Linked DNA regions of Pontimicrobium sp. SW4. The protein of the gene in region 1 interacts with the protein of each later gene in a pairwise test. Links are inferred from orthologs where the notes say so. Each region holds a gene or a part of one and is shown in the gene's direction. Other genes may lie near its edges. The genes, in order: nadE and dnaA.

The links.
Region 2: the proteins of nadE (region 1) and dnaA interact in binary tests that used the Escherichia coli proteins (3 or more experiments, as listed by UniProt). The link is inferred for Pontimicrobium sp. SW4 from one-to-one orthologs.

Annotation. Positions count from the first base shown.
Region 1 is NZ_CP157199.1:2,551,112-2,567,517, forward strand. The notes cover bases 5,296-8,266. They hold nadE (NAD(+) synthase), read left to right. Parts: upstream 5,296-6,367; coding sequence 6,368-7,165; downstream 7,166-8,266. Other genes in these bases: gldC (gliding motility protein GldC), read right to left, coding at 5,296-5,302; gldB (gliding motility lipoprotein GldB), read right to left, coding at 5,302-6,261; ABGB03_RS11915 (response regulator transcription factor), read left to right, coding at 7,290-7,919; dnaG (DNA primase), read right to left, coding at 7,920-8,266. Outside these bases: ABGB03_RS11870 (hypothetical protein), read left to right, coding at 1-391; ABGB03_RS11875 (class I SAM-dependent methyltransferase), read left to right, coding at 394-1,188; ABGB03_RS11880 (DJ-1/PfpI family protein), read left to right, coding at 1,201-1,941; ABGB03_RS11885 (FAD-dependent monooxygenase), read left to right, coding at 1,931-3,103; ABGB03_RS11890 (DUF4199 domain-containing protein), read left to right, coding at 3,178-3,696; ABGB03_RS11895 (hypothetical protein), read left to right, coding at 3,979-4,920; more of gldC, read right to left, coding at 4,967-5,295; more of dnaG, read right to left, coding at 8,267-9,875; ABGB03_RS11925 (hypothetical protein), read right to left, coding at 10,037-11,113; ABGB03_RS11930 (hypothetical protein), read right to left, coding at 11,157-11,942; ABGB03_RS11935 (RNA polymerase sigma factor), read right to left, coding at 11,923-12,504; ABGB03_RS11940 (hypothetical protein), read left to right, coding at 12,738-13,349; ABGB03_RS11945 (polyprenyl synthetase family protein), read right to left, coding at 13,351-14,328; ABGB03_RS11950 (choice-of-anchor J domain-containing protein), read left to right, coding at 14,475-15,350; 23S rRNA (adenine(2503)-C(2))-methyltransferase RlmN, read right to left, coding at 15,382-16,406. UniProt on the Escherichia coli protein: Catalyzes the ATP-dependent amidation of deamido-NAD to form NAD. Uses ammonia as a nitrogen source.
Region 2 is NZ_CP157199.1:1,979,637-1,995,997, forward strand. Bases 1-2,926 are described here. They hold dnaA (chromosomal replication initiator protein DnaA), read left to right. Parts: upstream 1-712; coding sequence 713-2,140; downstream 2,141-2,926. Other genes in these bases: ABGB03_RS09260 (YigZ family protein), read left to right, coding at 1-114; ABGB03_RS09265 (thioesterase family protein), read right to left, coding at 111-509; ABGB03_RS09275 (low molecular weight protein-tyrosine-phosphatase), read left to right, coding at 2,151-2,612; ABGB03_RS09280 (PQQ-dependent sugar dehydrogenase), read left to right, coding at 2,645-2,926. Also shown: more of ABGB03_RS09280, read left to right, coding at 2,927-4,117; ABGB03_RS09285 (PQQ-dependent sugar dehydrogenase), read left to right, coding at 4,173-6,158; ABGB03_RS09290 (SAM-dependent methyltransferase), read left to right, coding at 6,162-6,878; ABGB03_RS09295 (peptidoglycan-binding protein LysM), read right to left, coding at 6,875-7,528; ABGB03_RS09300 (DUF2279 domain-containing protein), read right to left, coding at 7,641-8,546; endolytic transglycosylase MltG, read right to left, coding at 8,550-9,593; ABGB03_RS09310 (GNAT family N-acetyltransferase), read right to left, coding at 9,593-10,117; dapF (diaminopimelate epimerase), read right to left, coding at 10,111-10,890; ABGB03_RS09320 (trypsin-like peptidase domain-containing protein), read left to right, coding at 11,050-12,459; ABGB03_RS09325 (glyceraldehyde-3-phosphate dehydrogenase), read left to right, coding at 12,601-14,049; ABGB03_RS09330 (tRNA (guanine-N1)-methyltransferase), read left to right, coding at 14,165-14,773; ABGB03_RS09335 (GNAT family N-acetyltransferase), read left to right, coding at 14,836-15,276; ABGB03_RS09340 (alpha/beta fold hydrolase), read left to right, coding at 15,311-16,361. UniProt on the Escherichia coli protein: Plays an essential in the initiation and regulation of chromosomal replication. Binds in an ATP-dependent fashion to the origin of replication (oriC) to initiate formation of the DNA replication initiation complex once per cell cycle.

The DNA of each region.
Region 1 (16,406 bases):
GAACTTATACCTATTAATAGCTGCCATTTTGTGTTTTGTTTTAGGACTTGTGCATTCATTTCTTGGAGAGTATTTAATTTTTAAGAAAAAAAGAAAAAAAGGAACTTTAGTTCCTTCAAAAGAAAGCATTGAACTAAAAGAAAGACATTTAAGAATACTGTGGGCTACTTGGCATTTGGCATCCTTTTTTGGATGGTGTATTGGTGCAATATTGATAAAAATAGCTGTGCTAGAAAGTCTACAAAACAAAGAACTCGTTGATTTCATAATACAATCAATTGTTTTTACAATGATTTTTTCATCTGCATTGGTTTTAGTAGGTACTAAAGGCAAACATCCTGGATGGGTAGTTCTTTTATTAATCGGAATATTAACAATAATTGGATACTAAATATGAAAAGAATACACTTATTTGAATTTGAAGACTTACAATGGTTCCCTAATTGGATTAGAATTTGCCTTACCCGACTTATAATGGTAATGCATAAAAAGTTTAAAACCAGTGAAGATATGGCGCAACTACTTTCAAACCTTATTGAGAAAACCAAGACTTCAACAATTATCGACTTATGCTCTGGAAGTGGAGGGCCAATGCTAGATGTACACCAATTACTACGAGATAAGCACAATATAAAAAACATAGAGTTAACCTTATCTGATCTGTATCCCAACCTAGAAGCTGCTAAAACCATCAATAGTAAACAAAATGGTATTAATTACAGAACAACACCTTTAGATGCTACAAAACTTGAAAATGATGTTGTTGGATTATTAACAATGGTTGGCAGTTTTCATCATATGAAACCAGCAATGGCTAAATCAATTCTAAAAGAAGCTAAACAAAAAAAACAACCAATATGCATTATGGAAATTAACAAAAAGTTTCCTGTCGTTTTGTGGTGGCTATTCATTCCTTTAAGTACAATTCTATGCCTTTTTATTACACCTTTAGTAAAACCTTTAACGCTTAAACAAATTATTTTTACTTACCTAATCCCTATAATACCAATATGCTTTGCTTGGGATGCTGTCATTACCAGCGGTCGTATTTATCGTTTAGATGATTTGAATTTGCTTCTAAAAGGATTAGACAATGATGAAAACTATACTTGGGAAAAAGGAATTATTAATAAAAAGACCGAAAAGGTTTATTTGATAGGATATCCAACAATAAACGGATATGCATAAAACCAATATAAAATGAAAAAAATAATCGCACTTTTCTTAATCACTTTTGTAATCGTAAGTTGCTCAAAACAACCCAAAAACAAAGCACATAAAACACCAACTACCAAAACTTCAATGCAAGAAAAAATGACAGGGAAATCTATCAACAAAAACTTACCTACAATTGGAATATTAATATTTGAAAGCGTAATAATCAATGAAGTTGTAGCTCCGTTAGATGTCTTTTCCAATCCAAATATGGACAATGAACATCTTTTTAACGTAATCACCATTGCAACAGAAAATAGAACCTACACGAGTGCTCACGGATTAAAAATATCACCTGATTATGTGATTGAAAACATTCCTGAGCTAAAAGTTTTAGTTGTACCAAGTTCGTACAATCCTGCCGACCTAACTTCAGATAAAAAACTGGTAGAATTTGTTCGAGAACAAAACAAAACAACTGAATATATTGCCAGCCATTGTGCAGGAGCTTTTTTAATTGGAGAAGCTGGAATTGCAGACCATAAAGAAATCGTTACTTATGTTACCGGAGGAGAGTCTTTGAAAATAGATTATCCCAATCTTATAGTTGCAGACGATAGTAAAGTTTCGGTTGTTCAAGACGGAAAGTTTATTTCTTCAAATGGGAGTTTGGTAAGTTACATAGCATCATTTGATTTGTTAGAAAAGTTAACCAGCAAAGAACACAGAGCTTTTGTTGAGTCGGCAATATTGTTTGATAGATTAATAGATACCCATGAAAAATAATATCTCAATAATTGGAGGAGGAATTGGAGGGTTAGTAACTGCTTTATCTTTTGATAAATTAAACATTTCATATAAACTATATGAAAGAGCAGCACAATTAGAAGCTGTTGGGGCAGGAATATGGCTATCCCCAAATGCATTGCAAGTATTGGAATGGATTAATCCTATTTTATTAAAAGAAATTCAAGATGCTGGAAATTCTTTTAATAGAATTTTAGTGGCTGACCATAAATTAAACCCAATATCAGACTCTAATCAAAATTTTGTTCGAGAAAAATTTGGTTACACCACTATGGCAATCCATAGAGGAAAACTACAGCAAATTTTGTATAAATATGTACAACAAGATACTATTGAGCTAAATAAAAATTTTGCCGGATATTCTCAAAATAGCGATAAATCACTAAGGGTAAAATTCACAGATAGCTCTTTTATAGATACAGGTTCTATAATTGGTGTAGACGGAATTAATTCTAAAGTAAGAAAACAATTATTTCCTAATAGCAAATTAAGGTATTCGGGGCAAACCTGCTGGAGGGGAGTTTCGGATTATAATATAAAAAGTGAATTAAAATCTGTTGGTTTTACATTATGGGGTAAAAAATTACAGTTTGGTGTCTCAAAAATTTCTGAAGGAAAAGTATATTGGTTTGCTGTAAAATTGAGCGAACCTAACTTGACCGACGACAAAGAAAACTTAAAGAACACTTTAACTAATATGTTTGCAGAGTTTCATCCTCTTGTAAATGATTTGATTGCACATACAGCAAACAATAACATATTTAGAGGCGACCTTTCCGATTTAGAAATACTAAACAAATGGAATTCGGAAAATATCTGTTTAATCGGAGACGCTGCACATAGTATGACTCCAGATTTAGGGCAAGGTGGTGCTCAAGCTATAGAAGATGCTTATTATTTATCCAATTTTATCTATAATTCAAGAAATTTAGAAACAGCATACGATACATTTTATAAGTATAGAAAACCGAAAGTCGAAAAATTAGTTAAACAATCAAGACTTACTTCAAAAATCGCAATAACAAACAGGTTTTTGGAAATAATTAGAAATTTTATCCTTAAAAACACCCCCGAATTTTATATAAAAAAACAGATGGTGGAATTATATACCTTGGATAAAACTATTACCAACAATGTCTAAGCCGAATAAAGTGATTTTAAAAGTAAATATTATTGGCTCTACCGACAAACCACATTATTTAAAAATAACATAAAATGATTTTAGAAAAACGAGAGTACAAATTAGGGATAAGATATGGAATCATACTAGGCATAATTGTAGTTACTATTGGCATAACTAGATATACAACGGGAATGATTTTTAATGAAGATCAAAGATTAAGTTATCTATATTGGGTAATATTCTTGATAGCCAGTTTATTTTCAGTAACTAACGCTAAAAAGTCTAACAATGAATTTTCGTTGAAACATGCGATTAAATTGGGTATCACAATTGGTTTTGTAAGCAGTTCAATTTATCTGTTATACCTTATTGTCTTAAACTATTTTGTTGACCCTGAATTACCTGAAAAGCTAATAGAGATTTCAAGACAAAGAATGATGGGACAAAACAATGAATTAACCTCAGACCAAATTAAAGAAATTGACCTCAAGAAAAGCTCATCAAATCCAATTGTTAGAGGTGTAATTTACATAGTAGTATCTACCTTTTTTGGAATAATTTATTCATCTATGGGATGGATAATTGTAAAACTGAAAAACAGAAAAAGGTAGTTAACATTAAATAAAATTACTAAACAATCAAGATTTACGTCAAAAATCGCAATAACAAACAGATTTATGGAGATAATTAGAAGTTTTATTCTTAAAAATGCTCCTGAATCGTATATGAAAAAACAGATGGTTAAATTGTATTCATTAGATAAGGCTATTGCTGTCAAAATACAAAATTAGTAAATACTTCTAAACCAATGATACCCTAAACTCGTTATACAATAAATCGTATCTTTAATTTTTACTCTATTATCTATATTTTTAGAGATTTTTAATTCCAGTATGAAGAAATTTTTTCCAATAATATGTATTGTTGTTCTATCGATAACTGCATGTAGTTTTGATGCTATAGATAAAACACCTACTAAGGTAACGAATGAATCTAAGCCTGTAGGAGAATTTATTGATAATTGGACATTTAACGTATTTTCAAAAACTTCTTTTGATTTTGAAGAAGCTAAATTCAGATTATGGTTACCTGAAGATGAAGAAAACATAAGAGCTATTTTAGTTTTATTAAGCTTCCATAACGGAAGTACTTTTGGAGATATGACTTTAGAAGAATGGCAAACTTATGCGAAAGATGAAAAACTAGGGCTATTAGGAGTTACACTTAGAGGCGGCAATTATCCTGATGTAAGTATGGGCAGTGGAGAAGCTTTAATTAAAGCTCTTGACACCATAACTTATAAGAACAACATCCCAGATATAGGCAAACTACCCTTACTATTAAAAGGCTATTCTGCTGGAGGTGTTTTTAGTTATAATTTTTCACATTTAAAACCTGAACGTGTTATTGCTTTTGTAAACATACGAGGCGGTGGTATTAACCCAACATCTAATACAAATAATAATGTACCTGGTTTGATGTTATTGGGAGAGAATGATGAATCTTCAAGAAATCAACGAATGACAGATGTGGTGCTTTCAAAACGAGCTGAAGGCAACTTATATGGTTTAGCTATAGAACCTGATATGGATCACTTTGGAGGTTTATTTACTTCTTGGAGACTAACTAGAGCTTTTTTCTCAGCTGCTTTAGATAAAAGACTTACACCAGAAACTAATACTCTTAACAATATTCAAGAGAATTCTGGTTGGTTAGGCAATAATACAACTAAAGAAATTCATGCTTTTGATAATTATCCAAACGCTACAATAGAAGCTTCATGGCTTATTGACGAAACCTTTGCGGAAAAATGGAAGGCATATCAGGAAAATTAGTTTGTTATATTAAGTTTTGTGGCTTTCTACAAAGTATATTTGTAAATTACTTTTTAAGCTCCAATTTTTCAGCAAAATAATCACAAAAATCTTTCATGGTTGCAGTCATTTTTTCGTCTTGTGTGGCACGATTAAAAGTATCACTCATACTAACTAAGGTTTGGTGAAAGAACAATTTCATTTCATCTACTGGCATGTCTTTAGTCCAAAGATCTATACGTAAAGATTCTTGTTTTTTACTATCCCAAACTGAAAGCATTATAGCTTTAGCTTCTTCATTGGCAATACCCCCATCTTGAGCTGACCATTTTAACTTTTCTGGGATTCTGTTTTCATCTAATTCTACATTCAATTCAATTTTAGATGTATGTGTTTGCGCCATTATTTACGTGGTTTAAAGTTTGCTTTATTAAAAATATCTTCTGCACTCATGCTTAAAATCTCTTGAAGTGTTGCATCATTATTTTTTGCATACGCTCTTACTATTTGCCAGCCAATATACTGTCCTAAACGACCAGGGGATTCACCATCTAATTCTAAATTAAACTTCGAAAAAGGTGCTGGATTTATAAATCTTGCTGGCAATTTATTATCAGTACTAAATAACATTTCATTTTCTACAAAATGCTGCCAAATATTTTCTTCGTTAACAGTTGCCCAATCTAATTGCTCTTTGGTATAACCTACTTTTATTTCGTCTGGTGTATCTGGAAGCATTACATCTTTAAAATAAAGTGTCTTACCAAAATATATCATTTCATCTAGTAATGTTTTTCGTTTAGGCTGATAGATATATTTTTCAGCATAACTAAAAGCCAAATCTGGAACTATTTGGTCTTTATCCATGTTTAATTTAATGTAATCATATATATCATAATAAAAATCATGACTTGCTCCCAAATAAGTATCTAAAGCAATAAGAGTAATAGTATCTGTTACAATCACTTTGTTTCTATAATCTACATCGTTAGTAACAGTTATCACTCTTGGTGTTTTAAACTCTTTGAAGTAATATTTTAGATGCTGAAAGAAACTATAAATATCATCCTCTGTATTTTTAAAATCACCATGTGTTTTATCTACCTCAAAGTTTAATTGTTGTTGCAAAGTATCTTGAATTCTATTTATCCAAATCGAATCGTTATAACGTTTAGAAAACATAAACGGATATGCTTGCTTCAAGTTTGGTAAAGATGCTTCATCAGCATTAGCAAATAACCTATCAAATCTTTCAACAGTCATGTCTATATCTATAGCAGCTATCTCTTTTTCTACTTTAGACGTGCTATCACATGACATTAAAACAATTGTAACAAGTAAAATTATATGAAATCTTTTCATAAGACTAAGGATATCAAACTTAAACGACATTAATTTTTATTAATTATTCTATTGGTTTATTTTTGTTGAGCAAAGGTACTATTCTTTACACAAAAAACCTTACCAAATGAATACCGAAAAAGTAACCCAACATATCGTACAGTGGCTTAAAGATTATGCAGAAAAGGCAAAAGTAAATGGATTTGTTATTGGTATTTCTGGAGGCATTGACTCGGCAGTTACATCTACATTATGTGCAGAAACTGGACTGAAGGTTTTATGTGTCGAAATGCCTATACATCAAGCTGAAAGTCATGTTAGTAGAGGTCAAGAACATATAGCTCAATTAAAAGAGCGATATCCAAATGTCTCGGATATTAAAGTTGATTTAACACCAGTTTTCGAAGAGTTTAAAACCGAAGTCTCATTAGATGGGAAACAGGCAACAGTTGATATGGCATTGGCAAATACTAGAGCTCGTTTACGAATGACAACACTATATTATCATGCAGGTTTATTAGGCTTGTTGGTTGCAGGAACTGGAAATAAAGTTGAGGATTTTGGTGTTGGTTTCTATACAAAGTATGGTGATGGAGGTGTTGATTTGAGCCCAATAGCAGATTTAGTAAAATCTGAAGTCTACAAAATTGGCGAGTATTTAAAAGTCCCAAAATCTATTATGAAAGCTGCTCCAAGCGATGGCTTATTTGGAGATGCAAGAAGTGATGAAGACCAAATTGGTGCTAATTATGATGAATTAGAATGGGCTATGAAAATGGATAATCAAGGAAAAAATATTGAAAATTTTTCAGGTAGAAAAAAAGAAGTATTCAGCATCTTTAAACGCTATAATTCAGCCAATAAGCACAAAATGATTCCAATTCCAATTTGCAAAATACCTCAGGAATTAAAGGCTTCGAGATAAAATTTTATCTCGAAAAATAAAAATTTACGCTTTTTTTTTGTAACTTTAATAATCTCCATTTTAAATATAAACTTAATCTTAGTTAAGTTATGTTTCCCTAATTACTAATTTAAAAACACTAATCATGATTAAGGTATTGGTTGCAGATCATCATCCTATCATTAGAACTGGACTAAAAATGCTTTTCGATAACTCTCCTGACATTCAGGTGGTTGGCAGTGTAACTACTGGAAAAGAATTGTTTGATTTTGTAGGAAAACACAGCGTAGATGTTGTCCTTTCTGAAATAGATTTACCAGAATTAAACGGAATTACAGCTCTAAGAACTCTCAAAAAAGAATACAGCGACGTAAAAGTTATTATGTTTAGCATACATCCTGAAGAAATTTATGCTGTTAGTACCATAAAAGCTGGTGCGTCCGGATATTTAACCAAAACAGTAAGTACGCAAACCATTAAAGATGCTATTTTAAAAGTATATAATGGTGGTATTTACATTAGCAATAATTTAGCACAACGTTTGGCTTTTGACGAACGTGGTAATAAACCAAGTAAACTTTATAAAAAATTATCTACGCGTGAAGTTGAAGTTTTAAAACTTCTCTCATCTGGAAGACGAAATAAAGAAATTGCTAAAGAGTTAGATATTAATGAGAAAACCGTAAGCACTTACAAAGCGCGATTAATGAGAAAACTAAATGTTACAAATTTAGTTGACTTAGTTAATCAAGCACGACATTTGGAATTGGGTTAATTATAACACACGATTCAGTTTCCGGGAGAGTAACATTTTTAGGTTAGAGTAATTCATAACATCTTCTAAAATAGATTTAGAATTTGATGGATTTTCTATGGTTTCTTGTTTAAAATCGCTTACTTTTTGATCTATTAAATAACAACGTAAGCTTAAAATGGTTTCGCTTACTAATTGTCCGATACTATGTGTTTTAGCTTTTGGATAAATGTTTTTACGCTCCCAATCATGTAAATTATAGCGTTCATCATTCATTAGAATATGTGTGATTTCGTTAGCTATATGCGGTTCTACTGTATTCACAAAACTCTCTAAAGCAAATTCAGGGTTTTGATTTAAGGTATCTATTAATACATAATACAATTCTCTAAAATTATCGTTAGTAAACTCCATTTCATCTTCTTGTAAATCTAAATAGATTTTTTCGAACACTTTTGCCTCATGTATCACAGGTTCAAGACCTAAACCTCCTTCGTCGTTTTCTTTTAGTACTAAATCTTCAAATTCTTCTGTTTTATTTCCGTAAAGTAATAAGGCTTCAATAATTTTACTTTCTAATTCGTATTGAATATCTACTTTTTTTCTGGTTGTTGTTGATTTCACAACCTCAAACGCTTTTTGCTCTTTTTTGTATGATTTGTTTGCCTCTTGGAGTTCTTTTTTACCAATTTGCGCCAATGTGCTAAATAGTACGTCTTCACTAATATCCATAATTCTAGCACACTCTTGAACGTAAATTTCCTTTTGAATACGATCTGGAATTTTAGAAATACTTGCTACCATATCTCTAATTAAAGCTGCTTTTTTAACAGGGTCGTTCTTCGCATCTTCCATTAACAAAGATGCTTTGTAGGCTATAAAATCTTTAGCGTTTGTTTTTAAGTATTCAGCTAGTTCTTCATGGGTATTCTGCTTTGCAAAACTATCTGGATCTTCACCATCTGGAAAGGTACAAACCTTTACATTCATGCCTTGTTCTAGAATCAAGTCTATTCCTCTTAACGATGCTCTTATCCCAGCTGCATCACCATCAAAAAGCACTGTAATATTTTTTGTAAGACGATTAATCAATCGTATTTGTTCCGAAGTCAAAGCTGTTCCAGATGAAGACACCACATTAGTAATTCCTTTTTGGTAAAACTGAATCACATCTGTATAACCTTCTACCAAATAACAATTATCTTCTTTTGCAATACTTTGTTTAGCATAATAAATACCATACAAGACTTTGCTTTTGTGGTAGATATCACTTTCTGGTGAGTTAAGGTATTTGGCTGCTTTTTTATTAGTTCCTAAAATACGACCACCAAAACCCAACACACGACCAGACATACTATGTATTGGAAACATCACACGACCTTTAAATCGATCAAACTGTTTTTCTTCCTTAACAATAGTAAGTCCTGTTTTTTCTAGATATTCAAGTTGATATCCTTGTTCTATAGCTTCGTCTGTAAATGCTTGCCACTCATCTAAAGCATAGCCAAGTTGAAATTTTTTAATAATCTCATCGGTAAAACCACGTTCTTTAAAATAACTTAAGCCAATAGATTTACCTATGTCTGTTTTATGCATCATATTTTGAAAATAGGTATTGGCATATTCACTTACCAAATACATACTTTCACGTTCGCTTGCTTCTTCTTTTTCTTCGTTGGTTTGCTCAGTTTCTTCTATTTCAATATTGTACTTTTTAGCTAAATATTTTATAGCCTCTGGATACGTAAAATGTTCATGCTCCATTAAAAAAGACACTACTGTCCCTCCTTTTCCACTTGAAAAATCTTTCCATATTTGCTTTACAGGAGACACCATAAAACTTGGTGAGCGTTCTTCACTAAACGGACTTAAGCCTTTAAAGTTGCTCCCAGACTTTTTTAAGTTTACAAAATCACCAATAACCTCCTCTACACGAGCAGTTTCAAATACTTTATCTATGGTGGATTTTGATATCAAATTTTTAATTTAAAATAGATTCCTGCCTATACAGGAATGACACTGTAAATGTAATATAATACAACTGTATTTAAAAAAGTTAGGTTTATATTTATCGGCAAAAAAGGGTTCAGACTAATATATAGCTGAACCCTTTTAAAAACAAATATAAGTAGTGATTATTAGTCCATATCGAATCTCACACCAAATGAGATGTTGTTTTGTTTTACTGCTTGGTCTTTAAATATTGGTGACATATCGTATTTTACATACAGAGCTGTATCATCAATGGCAATATAACCGCTTAAGCCATATACCAAACTTGTGGCATTAAAGCTTTTTTTCATTTTGTCCTTAACGTTTTCACCGTCTATGGAATACTTAAGCTTTTGTCTTGTGCCAATATTAAAACCAGCATAACCACCAATACCTATTTTAAATTTATTACGTGTACTGTACCTAAAATAGTCTTCTCTATCTATACGCTTTGATGGTCCAAACTCAAAATGTACAGGAAATACTAAGTTGGTGATAGATAGTTTTGATTTCTTTAATTCAGAAGTAAACTCTTCTAGCATGGTATCATTACCATTTTGGGTAAAGTACATATTGTCTTTTGGTTTCAATCCGTTTATTTGGAAAGAATAACCATATTTTATTCTTAAAAAATTAGAATTTTCGAACACACGTGTTTTCCAAGCCCAACCAATTTCAAAGAAACGAGAACCGCCAATTTTGTATGGTGAATCATCAAATTTTTCACCTTCTATTATGGCATTGTTCAAGCCAAAAGCCAAAACCATGTCACTTGAAGTTCGTCTATCATAACGCCTTGGCTTGTCATCTCTTCGTTTACCAAAATATATAAAGCTGTCCTTCTCATCTTTACCACTACCTATTCTAAAAACAAAACCATCTTCGTCTTCAGAAGTATCTCTAGACACATAGCCATTTCTTTTTAATAGTTCAATCTTATTATCAATAATGGCTATTCTGTTTTCGATGTTTAGCGCATGCTTTTGAGCAGCTTCTTTTTTTAGGCGTTCAGCTTCAGCTTGTGTTATGTCTCCTTTGTCAAAACGTTGATTAATCGCCTCAACTTTAGATTTTAAAGCTTCTCGCTCTTCTTCTTCAATTGTTTTTTTAAGTTTAACAAGCATTTCGAGGCTTTCTTCTTTAGTAACTGACTCTTGTGCGTTTACTAATTGTATGCTAAAGCATAAAATTGAAATTAACAAGTACTTTGTAATTGTTTGCATAACTGTTCGTTTTTTATTGATTTGATTTTTGATTTGATGAATTTTAATTATTTCTTTCGGCTACAACAGTTTTTACTTCATTAAACCCTGTTTTTAGCATTTCTAAAACACGTGCTCTAAATGACTGCGCTTCTATGTCTTCTTCTACACTCAGCAACAAGGCATTCGCATCTATTGTTTTAGTGCCTTCGTTATATAGTCTTTTAAAAGTGATTTCTCGTTGCGCAGCACCTAACAAAGTATCTATCTCTGCATCAGTCACTTCCTTAGTTTTTTGCATGTTTTGAATTTGAGCCACAACTTCTTGTGCCTTTTGTTCTTCGAAGCTTAACTTTTTAGCAACTGTTTCTTTGTTTTCTTCTTTAATATTACTTGCAACAATCGGTTCTTCGGTTTTACTTGGAATTAACTTAAGCTGCTCTTTAGTTATTTTTTGTTTAGATTGAGATTTATTTGTTGTTTGCTTTTTAGGCGTTTCAGTCTTATCATTTTTAGAAGCTAAAATTTCAGTTTCATTAGAAAATATTTCTTTTTCTTCTGTAGGAATGTCCTCTTGTACATTATCATTAATTGGCTCTGGGCTTGTTTTATCTGTATCGACTATAGTTGGTTCAACAATATTAGTATTGTTATTATCAAATACATTTGTTATTAATAATATACCAACGATACTTGCTGCAATACCTAAATACCAAAAGCCTTTGTTATTCTTTTTAGATTTATTGGCATCAAGTTTATCATTTAACTTTTGCCACGCATCTGGGCTTGGTTGTATGGTGCGTTGCTCCAATTTATCTTTTAACTGTTCTTCATATTTCATTGGTGCCATGGGTAAGGTTATTAAGTTTTGCTAATTGTTGTTGTAAAAGCTGTCTTGCTTTAAATAATTGCGATTTAGAAGTGCCTTCGTTAATACCAAGCATTGTTGCTATTTCGCTATGTTTATATCCTTCAATGGCATACATTACAAATACCATTCGGTAACCTTCTGGAAGATTGTCTATGAGTTGTTGTATTTCGGCAACATCAATCTCTGTTTTAATATTATTGGTTGCTGTTTCTGGAAACACCGTCTCGTCTGTACTAAACTCTAATTGCTTTTTTGAACGTAAAAACGAAATGGCCTCGTTAACCATAATACGTCGTATCCATCCTTCAAAACTTCCCTTACTATTAAAGCTCTTCAGCTTAGTAAATACTTTAAAAAACCCATTAAGCATCACTTCTTCGGCATGTTGAAAGTCGCTTATATAATAACGACATATGCTTAACATTTTTGGTGCATGCCATTCGTACAACATATGTTGTGCTTCTCTATTATTTCGGCTCGCTTTTTTTATAAGCTGAGCTTCGTTTTTATAAAGTTGAATGACTTTCAATGGATCCTTCATTTAATCTTCTATCTATATAGACGCAATAATGATGCAAATGGTTGTATGCGATTAAAAAATATTTTTTGAGACTGCAATTTAGAGAAACTATTACGAGCTATAAAACATTGATTTTGTGAGAAAAAACTACTAACTTCGTTTAACGTCGGATATAATTTATTAAAACGACGCATATCCGTAAAAACATTAAACGAATTTTCGATTTTAAAAGCTAATTTGTACCTAGAATTATAATGAAAACCCTTCTTAAAATAATTATAATTAGTCTATTAATATCCTCATGTTCTTCATCAAAAAACTATACCTATTTTGATGAAAACAATTTCGAAATAAGTAGTCGCGAATATACTAGAGGAATTTTAACTGGTAAATTGTTATCTATACAACTCGACTCTACAAAACTAAAACTAACCACCAGAGAAAAACATGGTACATTGACTAATCTGTCAAAATTTGTTGAGCTACTTGAAGTAGGTTTAGACACTAAAATTGACTCAACCAAACCTATTGTTATTATCTTTTATCCTGGAGAAGATAAGTTTAATCGTGCTCTTAATGAGAACATAGACAATATGAGTAAATGGTATTATCAACTAGAAAATGGGTTACAGCAAGTAGCCAAAATTAAACCTTTGTATATCTATAAAGACTCCAAAGGCTTAGAAAATTATGAGGGCTTGCTAGATTGGAAACAAGACCCCAACCAATTTATAGAACATCTGTTTTTTAAACACCATTATCCTTGTCATAGTTTTGTGGTTATTTCCAGTAAAGGAGATTATATAAGTTATTTTGGTGAGTTTCCTAAAGAATTTGTTTGGGAAGCTGCGCAAATATTAAAGTAGACTATTTCTTTCTATCTATCACATAATTCACCATAAGTTCTAATGAATTTTTATAAGCAGAATCTGAGTAATGTTGTAATAATTGTAAGGCTTCTTCTTGGAATTGTTTCATTTTAGTCACTGCATAGTCTAAACCTCCATTGTCTTTTACAAAGGCAATGACTTCTTTAACACGCTTTTTATCTTTATTATGGTTTTTTATAGAATTAATTAACCAATCATGGTCTTTTTTAGAACAATTATTTAACACGTGTATTAATGGCAAAGTCATTTTTTGCTCTTTAATATCGATTCCTGTTGGCTTTCCTATTTTGGTATCGCCATAATCAAACAAATCGTCTTTTATTTGAAATGCCATTCCTATAAGTTCACCAAATTTATGCATAGTAACGACCTCTGTAGAATTTGGTTTTACCGAAGCAGCCCCCAAACTACAGCAAGCAGCAATAAGTGTTGCTGTTTTCTGGCGAATAATTTCGTAATAGACGTCTTCGGTTATATCTAGTTTTCGTGCTTTTTCGATTTGTAATAACTCTCCTTCTACTACTTCACGAACTGCTACCGAAATTATTTTAAGCAAGTCGAAATCATTATTATCAATACATACTAGCATCCCTTTTGATAATAAATAATCGCCGACTAAAACGGCAATTTTATTTTTCCATAAGGCATTAATAGAAAAGAATCCTCGACGTCTGTTACTGTCGTCCACAACATCATCATGTACTAGAGATGCTGTGTGAATTAGTTCAATAACAGATGCGCCTCTATACGTACGTTCGCTTACCTCGCCATTATTAAGCATTTTAGAAACTAGAAATACGAACATAGGTCGCATTTGCTTCCCTTTTCTATTAACTATATAATGCGTGATTCTATTAAGCAGTGCAACTTTACTTGACATGGACAATCGGAACTTTTGCTCAAACAGTTCCATTTCATAATCTATGGGTTGCTTTATTTGCTCTACTATTTTCAAGAGAAGTAATTTTAACTTTACAGTTAACAAACCTACTAAAAAAAGCCAATTAAGACTAATAATACTTTTAAGTTCAAAAGTATTTTGGAAACATATTTAATTTTTTCATATTTTAGTGATTGTCAATTGTTTAATTCAACAGATTCATGAAAAAATTAACACTCACTCTTTTGGTGGTGGTATTTTACCATACATCATTTTCTCAAATTCTTACCGAAAATTTTAATGATATCACATCGCTTTCTGGAGCTGGATGGAGCTTTTTAAACCTAAGTTCGCAACCAGGAACAACTAATTGGTTTCAAGGTATAGGCAATATTTTTCCTGCTTATGCAGGGGCTAATAGTTCATACATTGCCGCAAATTTTCAAAACCATGCAAATAATGGAACTATTAGTAACTGGATGATATTACCTGTTACAACCGTTAATAATGGTGATCAAATTAATTTTTTTACGCGCGGTCCTGTAGGTAGTAATTATCCGGATCGATTACAAGTAAGAATGAGTATTGATGGTGGATCTTCTACCAATCCAACTAATTCATCAGATCTTGGTTCTTATACTACCTTATTATTAGATATTAACCCTACACTAGCTATTGGTGGGTATCCAGAAGCTTGGACTGAGCAACTAATTAATATTTCTGGTTTAGCAAGCACGACAGATGTGCGAATAGCATTTAGATATTTTGCCAATGATGCTGGTCCAAATGGTGCCAATTCCAATTATATTGGGATTGATGAAATAGAAGTATCATCACCTCCTTTAAGTGTAAATGATATTAGATTGTCTAATGTAACACATTATTATGATAAGCAACAAAGTTCGTTAAATTTAGAATCTAAAAACTATTTACTTAGTGGAGCAAAAATATATAGCTTAACAGGACAAGAAGTACTATCTAAAAAACTTTCTGGTTATACTGAACGTATTAATCTTAACGCTATTTCGCAAGGGTTATATGTTGTAAAAATTGAAGTCATAGGTGGCACAAAACTGATAAAGCTAGTAAAAGAATAAATTTAAAAGAGCAGCAATGATGTAGCTTTTTTTATGATTTATTTGCAAGCTGACCACAAGCAGCATCAATATCTTTACCTCGTGAACGTCTAACAGTAACAGTAATCCTATTTCGTTCTAGCATTGATACATACATATTGATTGCTTCGTTATCGGCCTGTTTAAAATCGCCATCATCAATAGGATTGTACTCGATTAAATTAACTTTACTTGGTGCGAATTTGCAGAATTTAATTAATGCATCTACATCCTCCTTTTTATCATTAATTCCTTGCCAAACAACATATTCGTAAGTGATTGGGTTTTTAGTTTTAGTATACCAATATTCTAAAGCTTCTCTTAAATCGGCTAACGGAAATGTTGCATTAAATGGCATAATAGAGGTACGTACTGAATCTCTTGCTGAATGCAAAGACACTGCTAATTTAAATTTCACCTCATCATCAGCCATTTTTTTAATCATTTTAGGCACACCAGATGTTGATACTACAATACGTTTTGGTGACATCCCTAAACCTTCTGGGGATGTTATTTTATCTATAGCTTTGAGTACGTTATTGTAATTCATAAGTGGTTCTCCCATTCCCATAAAAACAATATTAGACAATGGACGATTATGATATAATTTGCTTTCTTTATCAATAGCAACTACTTGATCATAAATTTCGTCTGGGTTTAAATTTCGCATGCGTTTTAAACGTGACGTAGCACAAAATTTACAATCTAAACTGCACCCAACTTGACTAGACACACAAGCTGTTGTTCTTGTTTTAGTTGGTATTAATACAGATTCTACGATTAAACCATCATGCAATCTCACAGCATTTTTAATAGTTCCATCACTACTTCTCTGCATGTTATCGACTTCAATATGGTTAATTACAAAATTGTCATCAAGCATTTGTCTGGTTTGTTTTGAGATGCTTGTCATATCCTCAAAATTATGCGCAGATTTTTGCCATAACCATTCATACACTTGATTACCTCTAAATGCTTTATCACCTTGGTCTACAAAGAAGGTTCTGAGCTCTTCTTTAGTTAACGCGCGTATGTCTT
Region 2 (16,361 bases), 580 kb from region 1 along the record:
AAATTAGAATTAGATTGTCAAATCCATATTTCGGTAAGAAAAAAAGAGGCGAAACCAATTTTTGATGCTTTTGACCAAATATTTGGAGTCGAAATAAGTGAGTTTAACGATTAATTTTGCAGTTTGTCTAAAATAAATTTTGGGCACCTTGTAGGGCGATTCGTCTTCATATTAATAAAAGCTAAAATTGTGTTTCCTAAAGTTAAAATTTCTCCTTCTTCATTTGTGATTTCATAATCAAATTCTATGGTCGCGGTTGGCGATTTTTTCAATATCGTCTTTACACAAATTACATCATCATAACACGCCGATTTTTTATATTTCAATGATAATGAAATCACCGGAAGCATGATGCCGTCTAGCTCCATCTGCTTATAGGACACACCCAAAGACCTCAGCCATTCTATTCTTCCAATCTCTAAAAAGTTTGAATAATTTCCATGATACACCACACCCATTTGGTCAGTCTCACCATATCTAATACGAATTTTTGTCTCGTAGTTTTTCATAAAATATAAAAGGAAGTTTTAAAATAATTTTGTACATTCATGCGGATTTAAACATGAGAAAAAAAAACTGAAAATTCAATAGATATCTATTTTTTTTTTAGAATTTTGTTCACATATTTGTCGTGTAGAAAACAAACAGAGAAAACCCCTATTCTTTAAATTTTCTACTAACCAACAACAAACTATTAATTTTACAACGAAGAATGAGTGTAACTGCGCAATCGGTATGGGATAATTGTCTTGAATTTATAAAGGATAATATACAACCGCAAGCATACAAAACATGGTTTGAACCAATTTCCGCAGTAAAGCTAACCGATAATGCTTTAAGTATTCAAGTTCCTAGTAAGTTTTTCTATGAATGGCTAGAAGAACATTATGTAAAAATATTAAAGGTAGCTCTAACCAAAGAACTTGGTGAAAGCGCAAAATTGGTTTATGTCATAAAAATGGAAAACACTTATGGCAATAAACAACCATTTACCGAAAAAATTCCTAGTTCAAATAGAAGCGGTTTAAAATCTCAAGATCTTGATGTTCCTTTAAATAATAAAAGCCCTGAACTTAAAAATCCATTTGTAATTCCTGGAATTAGAAATGTTAAGATTGAATCTCAATTAAACCCTAACTATAGTTTTGAAAACTTTTTAGAAGGCGATTCTAATAGATTAGCCAGAAACGCAGGTTTAGCAGTTGCTAATAAACCTGGTGGAACCTCATTTAATCCATTATTAATTTTTGGTGGAGTTGGTTTAGGAAAAACCCATTTAGCGCATGCTATTGGTGTAGATATTAAAGATAAATATCCTGAAAAAACAGTTTTATATATTTCAGCAGAAAAGTTCACGCAACAGTATATAGACTCTGTTAAGAAAAATAACAGAAATGACTTTATTCATTTCTACCAGTTAATTGACGTCCTTATTATAGACGATGTACAGTTCCTTTCAGGAAAAACAGGAACTCAAGATGTCTTTTTCCATATATTTAATCACTTACATCAAAACGGAAAGCAAGTTATTTTAACAAGTGACAAAGCTCCTGTTGATATGCAAGATATTGAACAGCGTTTACTTTCAAGATTTAAATGGGGACTTTCAGCCGAATTACAAAATCCAGATTTTGAAACTAGAGTTTCAATTCTTAAAAACAAACTCTATAGAGATGGTGTTGAAATGCCAGATGATATTATAGATTATGTTGCTAAAAACATCAAGTCGAATGTTAGAGAATTGGAAGGTGCTATTATTTCTTTAATTGCGCAATCGTCTTTTAATAAAAAAGAAATTACATTAGGTCTTGCTAAGGATATTGTTGAGAAATTTGTAAAAAACACAAAACGAGAAGTATCTATAGATTACATCCAAAAAGTAGTGTCAGATTATTTCCAAATGGATGTAGACACCTTGCAATCTAAAACTAGAAAAAGACATATTGTTCAGGCTAGACAATTAGCTATGTTCTTTGCAAAAAAGTTTACTAAAGCATCATTAGCTAGTATTGGATCTCAAATTGGAAAACGTGATCATGCTACTGTACTTCACGCATGTAAAACAGTTGACAATTTATCTTCTACAGATAAGCAATTTAGAAAGTATGTTGAAGACCTTTCAAAGAAACTTTCATTATAAGTATTAAAAAATGACTAAAATTCTAATGGTTTGTTTGGGCAATATTTGTCGATCTCCATTAGCTGAAGGTATTTTAAAGCACAAACTCCCAAAACATAATTTTATAGTAGAATCTGCTGGAACCAGTAATTATCATATTGGTGAACTTCCAGATAAAAGATCTATTGAAGTTGCAAAAAAAAACGGTATCGATATTACTAACCAAAGAGGAAGACAATTTATAGTATCCGATTTTGATGAATTCGATTATATCTATGTTATGGATACTTCAAATTATAATAATGTCATCGCCTTAGCTCGAAATGATGATGATAAAAAGAAAGTAGAATTAATTCTAAATGAGTTAGATAACAAATTAGTTAATATTCCTGATCCTTATTATGGAGGTGATTCTGGTTTTGAAGATGTATTTCAACTATTAAATCTAGCCTGTGATAGAATATGTAATAAAGACTTTAAAAACATTTCTTGAATAATGTATTTTAGATTTTTAATATATCTAACATGAAAAAAATTTACTGCTCTATTATCCTTGCGCTTTCTTTCACCTCCTTTTCAATAAATGCTCAAACATTAGATCTTGAAGCATTTGGTCCAACTTTTAATTATCCAACAAATATTGCTAACGCTGGAGACAGTAGAATGTTTGTTTTAGAACAGGATGGATTTATTTGGATTATAAAATCTAACGGAACTGTAGGTCCTACACCTTTTTTAGACATCGATGCGTTGGTTTACGATAATTATCAATCTGAATGGGAAAGAGGTTTATTGAGTTTGGTTTTTCATCCAAACTATTCTAGTAATGGTTACTTCTACGTTAATTATATTGATCAGGTAGGTAACAATATAATTTCTAGATTTTCGGTAAGTGCAAACCCAGATATTGCAGACGCTAGTTCAGAATTAGTGATAATGAATATACCTCATCCTTATGATGCACATTATGGAGGTGATATGGCTTTCGGATCTGATGGTTACTTATACATTTCTAAAGGTGATGGCGGAACTGACCAAGGTGATCCTGATAATCGTTCTCAGAATTTAGCAGAAATTCATGGAAAAATTCTTCGTATTGATGTTGACAATCCTACAAATGGAAATACATACGGAAACAACTATGGCATTCCTGCAGGAAATCCATTTGTTGAAACACCAACAGATGATCCTAATACCTTAGCTGAGATTTGGTTATATGGCTTTAGAAATCCTGCAAAGTTTTCATTTGATAGTGCTAATGGTGACTTATGGATTGGTGATGTAGGTCAAGAAGATATTGAAGAAATAAATTTAAACGCAGGCAATGTTAGTGGCTTGAATTATGGCTGGAGATGCTACGAAGGCTCATCTGAATTTAACACAAGTGGTGGGTGTCCTCCGATTGGCAATTTAGAGTTTGCAGCTCATGAATATAACCATTTTGAAAGTGATGGCAAATTTAGATGCTCTGTTGCTGGTGGTTATCGCTATAGAGGTTCGGCATACCCAAACTTAATAGGCACATATTTTGCTGGAGATTGGTGTAGCGGAGAAATATTTATGTTAACTCCAGATGGTAGTGGAGGTTGGAATAGAGCTAATCATCCGACAACATTTACAAGTAGACGTTGGGTCGCTTTTGCCGAAGATAATAACAAGGAATTATACGTGGTTAGTAATCCATTAAGTAATAATGGTCAAGTATATAAGATTAAAGAATATACTTTATCTACAAACACCGAGTCTTTAAACTATAAGTTTAGTATTACGCCAAACCCTACTAAAGACAATGTTGTGACTTTAAATTTTAATAAGGCTACATCTTTAAAAGAAGTGAATGCTATCAATCTCCAAGGTCAAAAAATAAAAGCAACAATAGATACCATTAATTCAACAACAGCTAAAATAGAATTTGCAAATATTTCTTCAGGAATATATGTAATTGAAACTCTTACACATAAAGGTGAAAAATCTCAAAACAAGCTTATTGTCAAGTAATTAATACATCCAATTATACTATTTTATTCGTACATTTAAGTAAAAAAGGTGCGCTATGAAAAGTAAAAATGCATTTATACTAAGTATCTGTTTATTAGCATCTACTTATTCTTTTACTCAAACAATAGACATACAGAGTTTTGCTACTGGATTAGATATGCCTGTTAATATTAAAAATGCAGGTGACGATAGACTTTTTGTACTAGAGCAAAGAGGATATATTAGAATTATTAATACTAATGGCTCAGTTAATGTCACACCTTTTTTAGACATTAACAATCTTGTCATTGATATTAATGGTGGTGGAGATGAAAGAGGCTTACTCGGTTTGGCATTTCACCCAAACTATAGCACTAATGGCTATTTCTATGTTAATTATATCGATAATAATGGTGACACAGTAATTTCAAGATTTGAGGTAAGCTCCACTGATGCTAATATCGCAAACCAAAATTCAGAATTCATTATTTTATCAATAAACCAGCCATATAGCAATCATAACGGTGGAGATATGGCCTTTGGTCCAGATGGCTATTTATATATAGCTTCTGGAGATGGAGGCGCAGGTGGAGACCCACAAAATAGAGCTCAAGACCTTAGTACATTACTAGGGAAAATGATTAGAATTGATATCAATAACACCTCCAATGGTAATAATTATGCGATACCAGCAAACAACCCCTTTTACAATGATGGAGACACTAACACTCGAGATGAAATTTGGGCTTATGGCTTAAGAAACCCTTGGAGATTTTCTTTCGATAGACAAACTGGAGATATCTGGATTGCAGATGTTGGTCAAGGTGAATATGAAGAGATAAATATGGCACCATCTACTGTAGCTGGATTAAATTATGGATGGCGTTGTTACGAAGGAAACAATACATTTAACAATACTGGATGCCCAGACGTGAGTACACTTACGTTTCCTATTGGTGAATACTCCCACTCTAATAGTGGTAATTTTAAATGCTCAATTTCTGGAGGATATCGTTATAGAGGATCTGCATATCCAAATTTTATTGGTTTGTACTTTTTTGCAGATTATTGTAGTGATGAAATTGGCACCTTACAAAACAATGGAAATTCCTGGAACATGTCTTTTAGTGATCAATTTAATGGTAATCGGTGGGTTTCTTTTGGTGAAGACATCAATGGTGAACTATATATTGTTGGTTTAAATTCTGGCACAATCTATAGAATTATTGATACAGACACTTCTACTTGGTATGAAGATGCAGACAATGACACTTTTGGAAATCCCAATGTAAGTCAAACTACTGCAAATCAACCAAATGGTTATGTTGCAAATAATACCGATTGTGACGATACAAACCCTAACATAAATCCAAACGCTACTGAAATTCCTAATAATAATATCGATGAAAACTGTGATGGATTAGATGAGTTAATATGGTATGAAGATGCAGATAATGACACCTTTGGAAATCCAAATGTAAGCCAAACCTCAGCAAGTCAACCGAATGGCTATGTTACAAATAATACCGATTGCGATGATACGAACCCTAACATAAATCCAAACGCTACTGAAATCCCTAATAATAATATTGATGAAGATTGTGATGGATTAGATGCATCAATCTGGTATCAAGATGCCGACAATGACACCTTTGGAAATCCAAATGTAAGTCAAACCGCAACAAGCCAACCAGATGATTATGTTACAAATAATACCGATTGTGACGATACTAACCCCAACATAAACCCTAACGCCGCAGAAATTCCTAATAATGATATAGACGAGAATTGTGATGGTAGCTTAGAAACTGATACTACAGGTTTTAGTTATTTAATGTATCCAAATCCTGCTAGGCAAGAAGTGTTTTTTGTTTTTGATGAAAATGAAATTCCTTTCTCAATAGATTTATTTGATTTTACTGGTAAACATATTAAAACCCTAAGTAATTTTTCAAATCATATTATTACAATTTCTACAAGAAATCTAGCCTCAGGTTTGTATCTTGTCTCAGTTTTTAAAGCAAATAGTCAACTTTCAAATAAAAAGCTAATAATTAACTAATACATGAGTGAATTTAAAGGAAAACTCTATTTAATCCCTACAAGACTAGGTGATAATGAGCCTCTAAAAGTATTACCTATTTCAATAAAAAAAATAATTGAGCAAGTAGATGATTACATTGTTGAAAATGAGAAAACTGCAAGACGCTTTATTAAAAAAATTAGTTCTGGAAAATCTCAGCAATCTCTTAACATTCATATACTTAATAAGTATACAGAAGAAAACGAATTACCAGATTTTATAAACGCATGCCTTAAAGGAAAACCTGTGGGGTTATTATCTGAAGCTGGTTGCCCAGGAATAGCAGATCCTGGAGCGGACGTTGTAAAAATTGCCCATGAAAAAGACATACAAGTAGTACCGCTTGTAGGACCTTCTTCTATTCTTCTTGCATTAATGAGTTCTGGCATGAATGGACAAAGCTTCACTTTTAATGGCTATTTACCTATTGATAAACATGAACGAAAAGCCTCTTTAAAAAAACTAGAACGGTTATCTTTTGAACAAAATCAGTCACAAATATTTATTGAAACTCCCTATAGAAACAATAAAATGCTAGAAGACATTTGTTCCTCTCTAAATAAAAATACTAAAGTATGTATTGCTTGCGATATTACACTAGCTACCGAGTATATTAAGACAAAAACGGTAAGTGAATGGAAATTAGCTAATGTTGACCTTCACAAAAGACCAGCAATATTTATAATACACAAAGATTAAAGCAAAGCAGCTTTCGCTTTTTTATTTGCTTCTATAAAAGACGTATCGTAACCAGAAAATTTCTTCATGTAATTTCTAATGGTAGTTCCATAAGCATCAGCAAAACCAATCGCACCATAACTACGCAAATATTTTTTAACACTTCCTGGTCCAGCCAAGTGCGCAGCAGCAAGAATACCAGATTCCGTTACTAAAACACCATCTATTCTTTTCCCAACAAAACGTTTAATATCTCTTCTTAAAACCCATTTATTTCGCATAGTATTTGCTATAAATGCTTTTTCTTGAAGTTCAGGGTTATTCAAAAACTTATTAGTGTTATAAATTCCAATTAGTTTTAGCGTATTTCTACCAAATTGATATTTCCCCATATAACCTAAAGTATTTACTGTAAAGTAATTTCCTCTAGATTCTTTAAATGCCAATGCCTCTTTAAAGCCAACAAAACATTTACCTAAACTTGGCAAATAATAATCTGATAATTTAGGAATTTCAATTATTGGTGCATCACTTGGAGAATTGTAAGCAAGATCTAAGCCTTGTGTCGAATACATTTCTTCGTTTAAAGTATCTGTAGTTTTAAAAGCAGTAAAAAATGCTGAAAACACCACAACTGGAATAATCGAATATGCTACTAATCCTTTATACATAATTTAAAATTTACGAGGGCAAAATCATTAATTTTTTAACTCAAAATTTCAGCGTGCAAAATTACACAATTTCCTAATATTTTCAAAATTAATCGTTTAAGTGTATTTTCTACTAGTGCAAAAGATGAAATACAGCTTTATTTTTGCTATTAAACTCGAATGTAGGGAGCGGCACTTTTATAACGTTTAACACAGAAAAAATTGTTTTTAAAACACTTGATTTTGTATTAATCTTATTCAAATTTACATCAAAACTCAGAAAAAACTGCCGATATTGGTTTTGACTTGTGAACATATTATTAACAGACTCATTTTTACCAGTTAACATGCCATTTGCACTATATCCAATGGCTATATTTAACCATTTTGGAAATTTAGATTCTTTAAAAAAAGCATCTAAATTTACACTTAACCAATACGTTTGACCATTATAATCTTTAAAAAGTTGTTCTAAATAAGAATTACCAAGTCTTTCTGGTCGTTTTTCAGCGTAAGGTGATTGGGAAAAAGAAAATTTTAACTGTAAACGCTGTTCTTCCCAAAGTAATTCTTGACCAATATATAAGCCTGTTCCAAAAGCATTTGCTGTAATATCGGACCAAGAAAACCCCCATTCTTTAGAAAAACCATCCAAAATTTCAACCGCAGACAGAAAAGTGAATCCAAAAGTAGCACCATAAATAAGCTGATTTTTTTTACTCACACCACTCCAGTTCAAAACATCTGCTCCTACTCTGGCCAATTGATATGATGAAAAAGCATGACCTACTTTATCCATTTGCATCCATTCATTCAAATCGTTAATAGTATGAAATTTAGAACGGTCATAATCTTTATACCATAAAGCATTTAAACCAATTAATGCAGTAGCCCCAAAAGCCGCTTCAGAAATGACTACCGTATTTCTTCTTTGAATATGTAGAGTATCATTTGGTTTAAGAAATAAATTTAACTGCTGACTAAAACCAGAAATGCTTATAAAAAATAAAAGTGTTGAGATTTTAATTTTACAAATCAAAATCTAACGTCTTATACCTTGTTGTGATAAATAACTATGATACTCTCTAGCGTATTGATTATGTTGTGCTAAAGTTTTAGAAAATTTATGATATCCAGGTTTTTTTGCATCTACTACAAAGAAAAAGTATGAATGTTTTTCGTAATTTAAAACTGCATCTATAGCCGAAATATCAGGCATTACTATTAATCCAGGTGGTAAGCCTTGGTTTTTGTAAGTGTTATATGGAGATTCAATTTCTTTATGAACATTAAGAACCCGCTTAATAATCGTGTTTTTATATTTAGGTAATTTGTAAGCAGCAAACTTTAATGTTGGATCTGCATCTAAAGTCCACCTGTTTTTTAATCTATTAATGTAAACACCTGCGATTCTTGGTTGCTCATTTTTCTGTTTGGATTCTTCTTGTACAATTGAAGCAAGTGCTATAACCTCATCCGGAGTTAAATTAGCTTTTTTAGCCTTTTCTATTCTGGAATTGTTCCAAAATTTATTGTATTCGGTTAACATTCTATCTCTAAAACTCTCAGCCGAAGTATTCCAGAAAAACTCATAACTATTAGGAATATACATGCCTAATGCTGTAGCTTCATTAAATCCACTTTTTTCAATAAAACTTTTATCATTAAATGCTTCAATAAGCGACACACTATCTGCTTCAATTTGTTTAGCTATTCTTCCTGCTAATAATTCTAACGAATTTTGGTTATTAAAAGACACTTTAACTGGAATATTATTACTTCTAATAGAATTAATAATATCATTATTAGTCATATCTTTTTTAATAACATATTTACCAGCTTTAACATTGGCTGTATACTTTTTTCTGTTTGCTAAGGCATCAAAAGTCTTTATATCTTTTAGTAATGGTTCTAAATGTTCTCTTACATCGCTATAACTCGCATCAGATTCTACATAGATATAAGCAATCTCATTATTAAAAGCTGTATTAGGAACAAACATTGCTGAATACACATAATACGCAAAATATGCAGCAATCACTAAACCAATTAACGCTATTGCAAGTAAGATTTTTTTAAAATACATTAGTTATTTATTAGTTGAAACAAATATTCATTTTTATACACTCCATTAACAATATTCCAATCTTTTTTTAACCCCACTTTTTCAAAATTATGGTATTTAAAAAGTTTAATACTTGAGCTATTATCTTCTGAAATATTGCAATATAATTGATGTAGGTTTAAATGCTTGAAGCAATAGTTTATTAATAACTCTAATGCTTCAGTACCATAACCTTTATGTCTATTACTGTTTTCTTTAATTAAAATGCCAATTCCAGCACGTTTATTATGAAAATCAAAATCAAAAATATCAATTAAGCCAATAGGTTGGTTATTCTTAGTAGAAATAACAAGGCGCAACTGTTTTACTTCAAATATATCTTTATGCGCATTTTCAAGATACTGCTTAATTAAAAACTTAGAATATGGTGTAATGGTATTGCTTATCTCCCAAATATCTTGATCATTTTCAACATCATATATAAAATCGAGATCCTCAGGTTCTAGGGCTCTTAAAAATATATGTTCGCCTTTAAGAGTTACCATTCTATTTGCCCTTTATAAACTAGTGTCGCTGGACCAATTAACCAAACATCTTTAAAACCATCTCCTTCTGGTTTAAAAGACACTTTTAAATCACCTCCTTTAGTTTTTAATGTGATAAGGTTTTCTTGGGTTTTACCAGTTGCCTTCATTGCTATTCCAACAGCAGTCACTCCTGTTCCGCAAGAAAACGTCTCACCTTCCACACCTCTTTCATAAGTTCTCACTGAAAATATAGAATCGTCAATTTTCTCAACAAAATTCACATTTGCACCTTCATCATTATAAGGTTGGCCATATCTTATCGAAGCGCCTTCTTTTTGAATATCTAAGGCATCTACATTCTCTCTTACCTCAACATGATGTGGAGATCCTGTGTCTAAAAATACATGCTTACTAAACGTTTCTATTTTAGGAACATCTTGCATTTGAAGCTTTACTATATGTCCTTCAATTTTAGCATGATGCAAACCATCAATAGCTAAAAACACTGTGTCATTATTTATAACGCCAATTTCTTTAGCAAAAGCGACTAAACAACGGCCTCCATTACCACACATAGTGCTTTCATTCCCATCAGAATTATAATACACCATTTTAAAGTCTGCATCAATACAATTCTCTAAAAGAATAAGGCCATCTGCTCCAATACCAAAACGCCTATCACATAAATTGGCGACCAATTTGGTGTCTTCTTTATCAAAAATGCCTTCGCGATTATCTATAATCACAAAATCATTTCCTGTCCCTTGATATTTATAAAATGTGTGTTTCATTTTGAATGACAAAGATAGAAATATTAAACAGTTTTTTATGTTGTTAAATCATCGTTAAAAATGACAAAAAAAATCGTTAAAATAAATTTCAATCTTCAATATTTTATTAATTTTAGTCGTTATCAAATCGTAAAACAATTAAAATAATACACTAAGATCATGAAAAAGATTTTTACACTTGTTTTAGTATCAGCTCTTGGAGGAGCTCTTACACTTGGATCCTACAAACTATTTATTGAAAAAGAAGCAAATATTGCGCAACAGCAAGCTACCACCTCTCCGTTTGCAATTCCAGTAAACTACAAAGCTGTAAACACAAATTTACCAATTGGTGAAGCTGTTGATTTTTCTACTGCTGCGGAAAAAACTGTACATACTGTAGTTCATGTTAAAAACACAACTACAAATTCTGGATCTTATACTTTTGAAGATTTATTTTTTGGAAGACGTTCACAAAGGCCACAAATAGGAACTGGTTCTGGTGTTATTATTTCCTCGGATGGAATGATAATTACTAATAATCATGTTATTGATGGTGCTCAAGAAATTTCTATCACCCTTAACAACAACAAAACTTATGAAGCTGAATTATTAGGTACAGACCCAAAAACAGATATTGCACTTTTAAAAATTGAAGCCGATGAAGAGCTGCCTTACACCACGTTTGGAGATAGTGACAACTCTAAAGTTGGCGAATGGGTTCTAGCAGTAGGCAATCCATTTAATTTAACATCTACAGTAACTGCAGGAATTATAAGTGCTAAATCGCGTGACCTATCTGGTGGTAATCAAGCACAATCGTTTATTCAAACTGATGCAGCTGTTAATCCTGGTAACTCTGGAGGCGCTTTAGTAAATACCGATGGGGAACTAATAGGTATTAATACAGCAATCACATCGCAAACTGGATCGTATGTTGGCTACTCGTTTGCTGTTCCAAGCAATATTGCTAAAAAGGTTGTTGAGGATATTATGGAGTTTGGTAATGTACAAAATGGCATCTTAGGAGTTGCTGGTGGCTCTCTTAATAGCGTGAGTGCTAAAGAATTGGGTGTTGATGATACTGAAGGTTTTTACGTAAGTACTGTCGAAGATGATTCTGGTGCTAAAAAAGCGGGGATTAAAGAAGGAGATATTATTAAACGATTAGACAATGTAAAAATTTCAAAGTTCTCAGATCTTAAAGGGTTTTTAAATACTAAAAGCCCAAATGATGTTGTCTATGTAACCGTTCTAAGAGATGGCGACGAGAAAACTGTTCCAGTTACCTTAGCTAAGCTAACTTCTGTTACAGTTCCAATAATAGGTACTTTAAAAGAAGTATCTAAAAAGGATCTAAAAAAAATGAAGGTTGATTATGGCTTAAAAATCACAAACCTAAGTGGTAGTTACATTGACGAGTGGAAAGCAGATGGTGTAGATAATGGCAGCATTGTAACTGCAATAAATGGTGTTAAAGTAAATTCTATCAATGATGTAAATTCTGTAATGTCAAAGTATTCAGATAAAATTTACAAAATAGAAATCGTGAAAAATAATGGTGAAAAAGTAAACTATAGATTTAGATAATTTTTAATTAAAAATCATAATAAAACCCTCATCCAAATTATTGGATTTGAGGGTTTTATTTTTTTATCAAAATTGGCTACGAAAACGTTTGAAATATTCTATTTTTGCAAAAAAATTAACAACACACTAAACTAAATTACAATGAGTTTTAACGAAACTTATGAAAAAGAATTAGCATTTCAAGCAGACCGCAGAAGAGCTACTGTCGAATTTATTAAAATAATAAGTGATCTTTGGTACGACAAGTCTATCGAATTGGTTCTTTTTAGAAACCAATTAATTGATAGAAATGTTAGCGAAATTCTTAACCTTCACGAATATGCTGGAGAATTTGTACAAAAACCAATTTCGGTTTTTGATTCTGTTGAAATTGCACAAGCCATTAAAACATTAGACATACCACCAGCAAAATTAGATATTGGTAAACTTACTTACGAATATCATTTAGAAGACGATAAATATAGCAATGCCATCGCTTTTGTTGCCGACAAACTAAATGATGCTGGTAAAAACGGCTCTATTAAACCAAAAGATGTTGTGTTATATGGTTTTGGACGTATTGGTCGTTTAGTAGCTCGTGAGTTAATGACTAAGGCAGGAGTTGGTAATCAGTTGCGTCTTAGAGCTATTGTAACTAGAGGAGAAATTAACGAGACAGTTCTTGAAAAAAGAGCATCGTTATTACGTAATGATTCTGTTCATGGCGATTTTTTAGGAACTGTTACTATAGACTTAGATAATGAAGCATTAATAATAAATGGTACAACTGTTAATATTATTTCGGCAAACGCTCCAGAAGATATAGATTACACCGAATACGGAATTAATAATGCCTTAGTAATTGATAATACAGGTGCTTTTAGAGATAAAGAAGCTCTTAGTCGTCACTTAAAATCTAAAGGTGCGGACAAAGTGTTATTGACAGCTCCTGGAAAAGGTGTACCAAATATTGTACATGGTGTTAATCAGTTTGAGCATAACCCAGATAAAGTAGATATTTTCTCTGCAGCTTCATGTACAACAAATGCCATTACACCTATTTTAAAAGTAATGGAAGATTCATTTGGTGTAAAAAGTGGTCATTTAGAAACGATTCATGCATATACTAACGATCAAAACTTAGTAGATAATTTTCATAAAAAATATAGACGAGGAAGAGCTGCAGCACTTAACATGGTAATTACCGAAACTGGAGCTGGAAGTGCAGTAGCAAAAGCATTACCAAGTCTTGAAGGTAAATTAACCTCTAATGCTATTAGAGTACCTGTACCTAATGGTTCGCTAGCTATTTTAAATCTGGAATTAGAAAATGCTACATCAATAGATGGCATTAACTCTGTGATAAAAAAATATGCTTTAGAAGGCGACCTTGTAGAGCAAATTAAATATGAATTAAGTGATGAGTTAGTATCTAGTGATATCGTTGGAAGTTCGGCGCCAGCAATTTATGATAGTAAAGCCACTATTATTAGAGCAGATGGTAAAAATGTGCTTTTATATATTTGGTACGATAACGAATATGGTTATAGCCATCAAGTTATTAGACTTGCAAAACACATTGCAAAAGTGAGACGTTTTACCTATTATTAGTATACTAAAACATCTTTTTTTTTGTTATAATCGTATATATTTGAGCCTCACTATTTGTGAGGCTTAAAAATTTAATGTTTATCTTTACGAATAACCACGCAAATCAACCAAAAAAATGAAATTAAAGTATCCCCTTTTTATTTTTCTTATTTCTTTAGTATCTATAAGTATTCTAGCTCAAGAACAGGAAACTCAATCCATTAACGAAGGCACAATAGACGAACAATTTGAATTTGTCCTTAGAAAATCTGGTAACTTTAAAGGCACAAATGGGCAATCGTATGAAGCCGTAAAACGCAGTATGTTACTAACCTTACAAGCACATACAATTGATTCATTAAATACACTTCAAAGTAAATTAAATACTACCAGAAATACGGTAGCTGCTCAACAAAAAGAAATAAACGACCTTCAAACTAATCTGTCTAAAACTCAAGAAACCTTAAATACCACAAATGCCGAAAAAGACAGTATGGCTTTGTTTGGTATGCAAATGAGTAAAACAGGTTACAATGTATTAATGTGGTCCATTATTGCAGGTTTATTAACGTTCTTATTAGTTTTTATTTACAAGTTTAAAAACAGTAACTCAATAACAAAATCTGCTAAAAGTGCGCTTGAAGAAGTAGAAATAGAGTTTGAGGAGCATAGACGTTCAGCTCTTGAGAGAGAGCAAAAAGTAAGACGTCAATTACAAGACGAATTAAACAAGCAAAAAGGATAAATCATTTTCAAAATAAAACTCATTAAAAATCTGTAAATTCGTTTACAGATTTTTTTTTACCTATGACTATTATTAAAGTAACTACAGAACACTTAGAAGATCTAATTCCATTATTTGATGGTTATAGACAATTCTACAAACAGCCATCAAATATTAAAAAAGCTAGAACATTTTTAAACGAAAGAATTAGTAAAAACGAATCTGTAATTTACATTGCTTATATAGACAAACAAGCAGTGGGTTTTATGCAGTTATATCCTTTATTTTCTTCTGTTTCTATGCAACCAATGTACCTGTTAAACGATTTATATGTAGATGCAAACATACGTAACAAAGGTGTGGGACAACAACTCATTAAAGCTGCTGAAGATTTGTGCATCGAAAAAGGGTACAAGGGCTTAGGCATTCAAACTGAAGTAACAAATCCTGCACAACATTTATACGAACGCGTTGGTTTTGTTAAAGATCCAGACTTACATCTGTTTTGGGTAAATTCACAATAGTCACATCATGTGAAGTCTAAAAAATGAAAGCAATTTGAAACCAATAACAAAATATACAAAAAGCGATAATTTTAATATTGCATATCAGGTTATAGGTAATGGACCAGTTGATATCATTTATATTCCGGGTTGGGTATCTAATATTGATACGATGTGGACTGAGCCTAGACTTGCGGCTTTTTTAACAAGGCTCACTTTCTTCTCAAGATTAATAATTTTTGATAAAAGAGGTACTGGACTTTCAGATCGTTCTGACGAATATTCTACAATGGAAGAGCGTATGGACGATATTAATGCCGTAATGGATGCCACAAATTCAGAAAAAGCATTTTTATTTAGTCATTCTGAAGGAGGATCGGTTAGCCTCTTATTTTCACTTAATTATCCTCACCGAACTTTAGGTGTAATAGGTTTTGGAATCTTTGCCAAACGTAGATATTCTGAAGATTACCCTTGGGCTCCAACAGATGAAGAACGAGAAGTTTCCAATAAATTAATAGAAAATAATTGGACACAAGGAGACCTTAGCGAACTCAAATCGTTAGTTCCTTCTTTAGCTCATGATAATGGATTTATGGATTGGCTGACTAGTTATTTGCGCTCAGGAGCAAGCCCTAAAGCGGCATTAATTTTACATAAACAGTGCACACAAATTGACATTACTAAAATTTTAGATTCAATAAAAGTGCCAACACTCCTTCTATTTAGAACAGATGAAATAGAGATTTTGGTAGAAGAAGGTAAATATATTGCAGAGCGTATTCCAAACTCAAAGTTTGTAGAACTTAGCGGTAAAGACCATCTTTTTTGGACTGGAGACACGTATCCTATATTAGCTGAAATGGAAGAATTTGTTACTGGAATACGTCCGAACAAATCACAATTTCAAGATGCTAATATAAAAACCAAAAAAAAAGGAATTGATTTAGAAACAATTATGTCTGAAAACTTCTTGCGCAACTTAAAAGTTGAAGAATTTGCTACATTATGTGGGAGAAGTTTATCAGCATTTAAAAGAGACTTTAAGAATATTTTTAATACGACACCATCTAAATGGATAAAATCCAAGCGACTAGAGCGTGCTA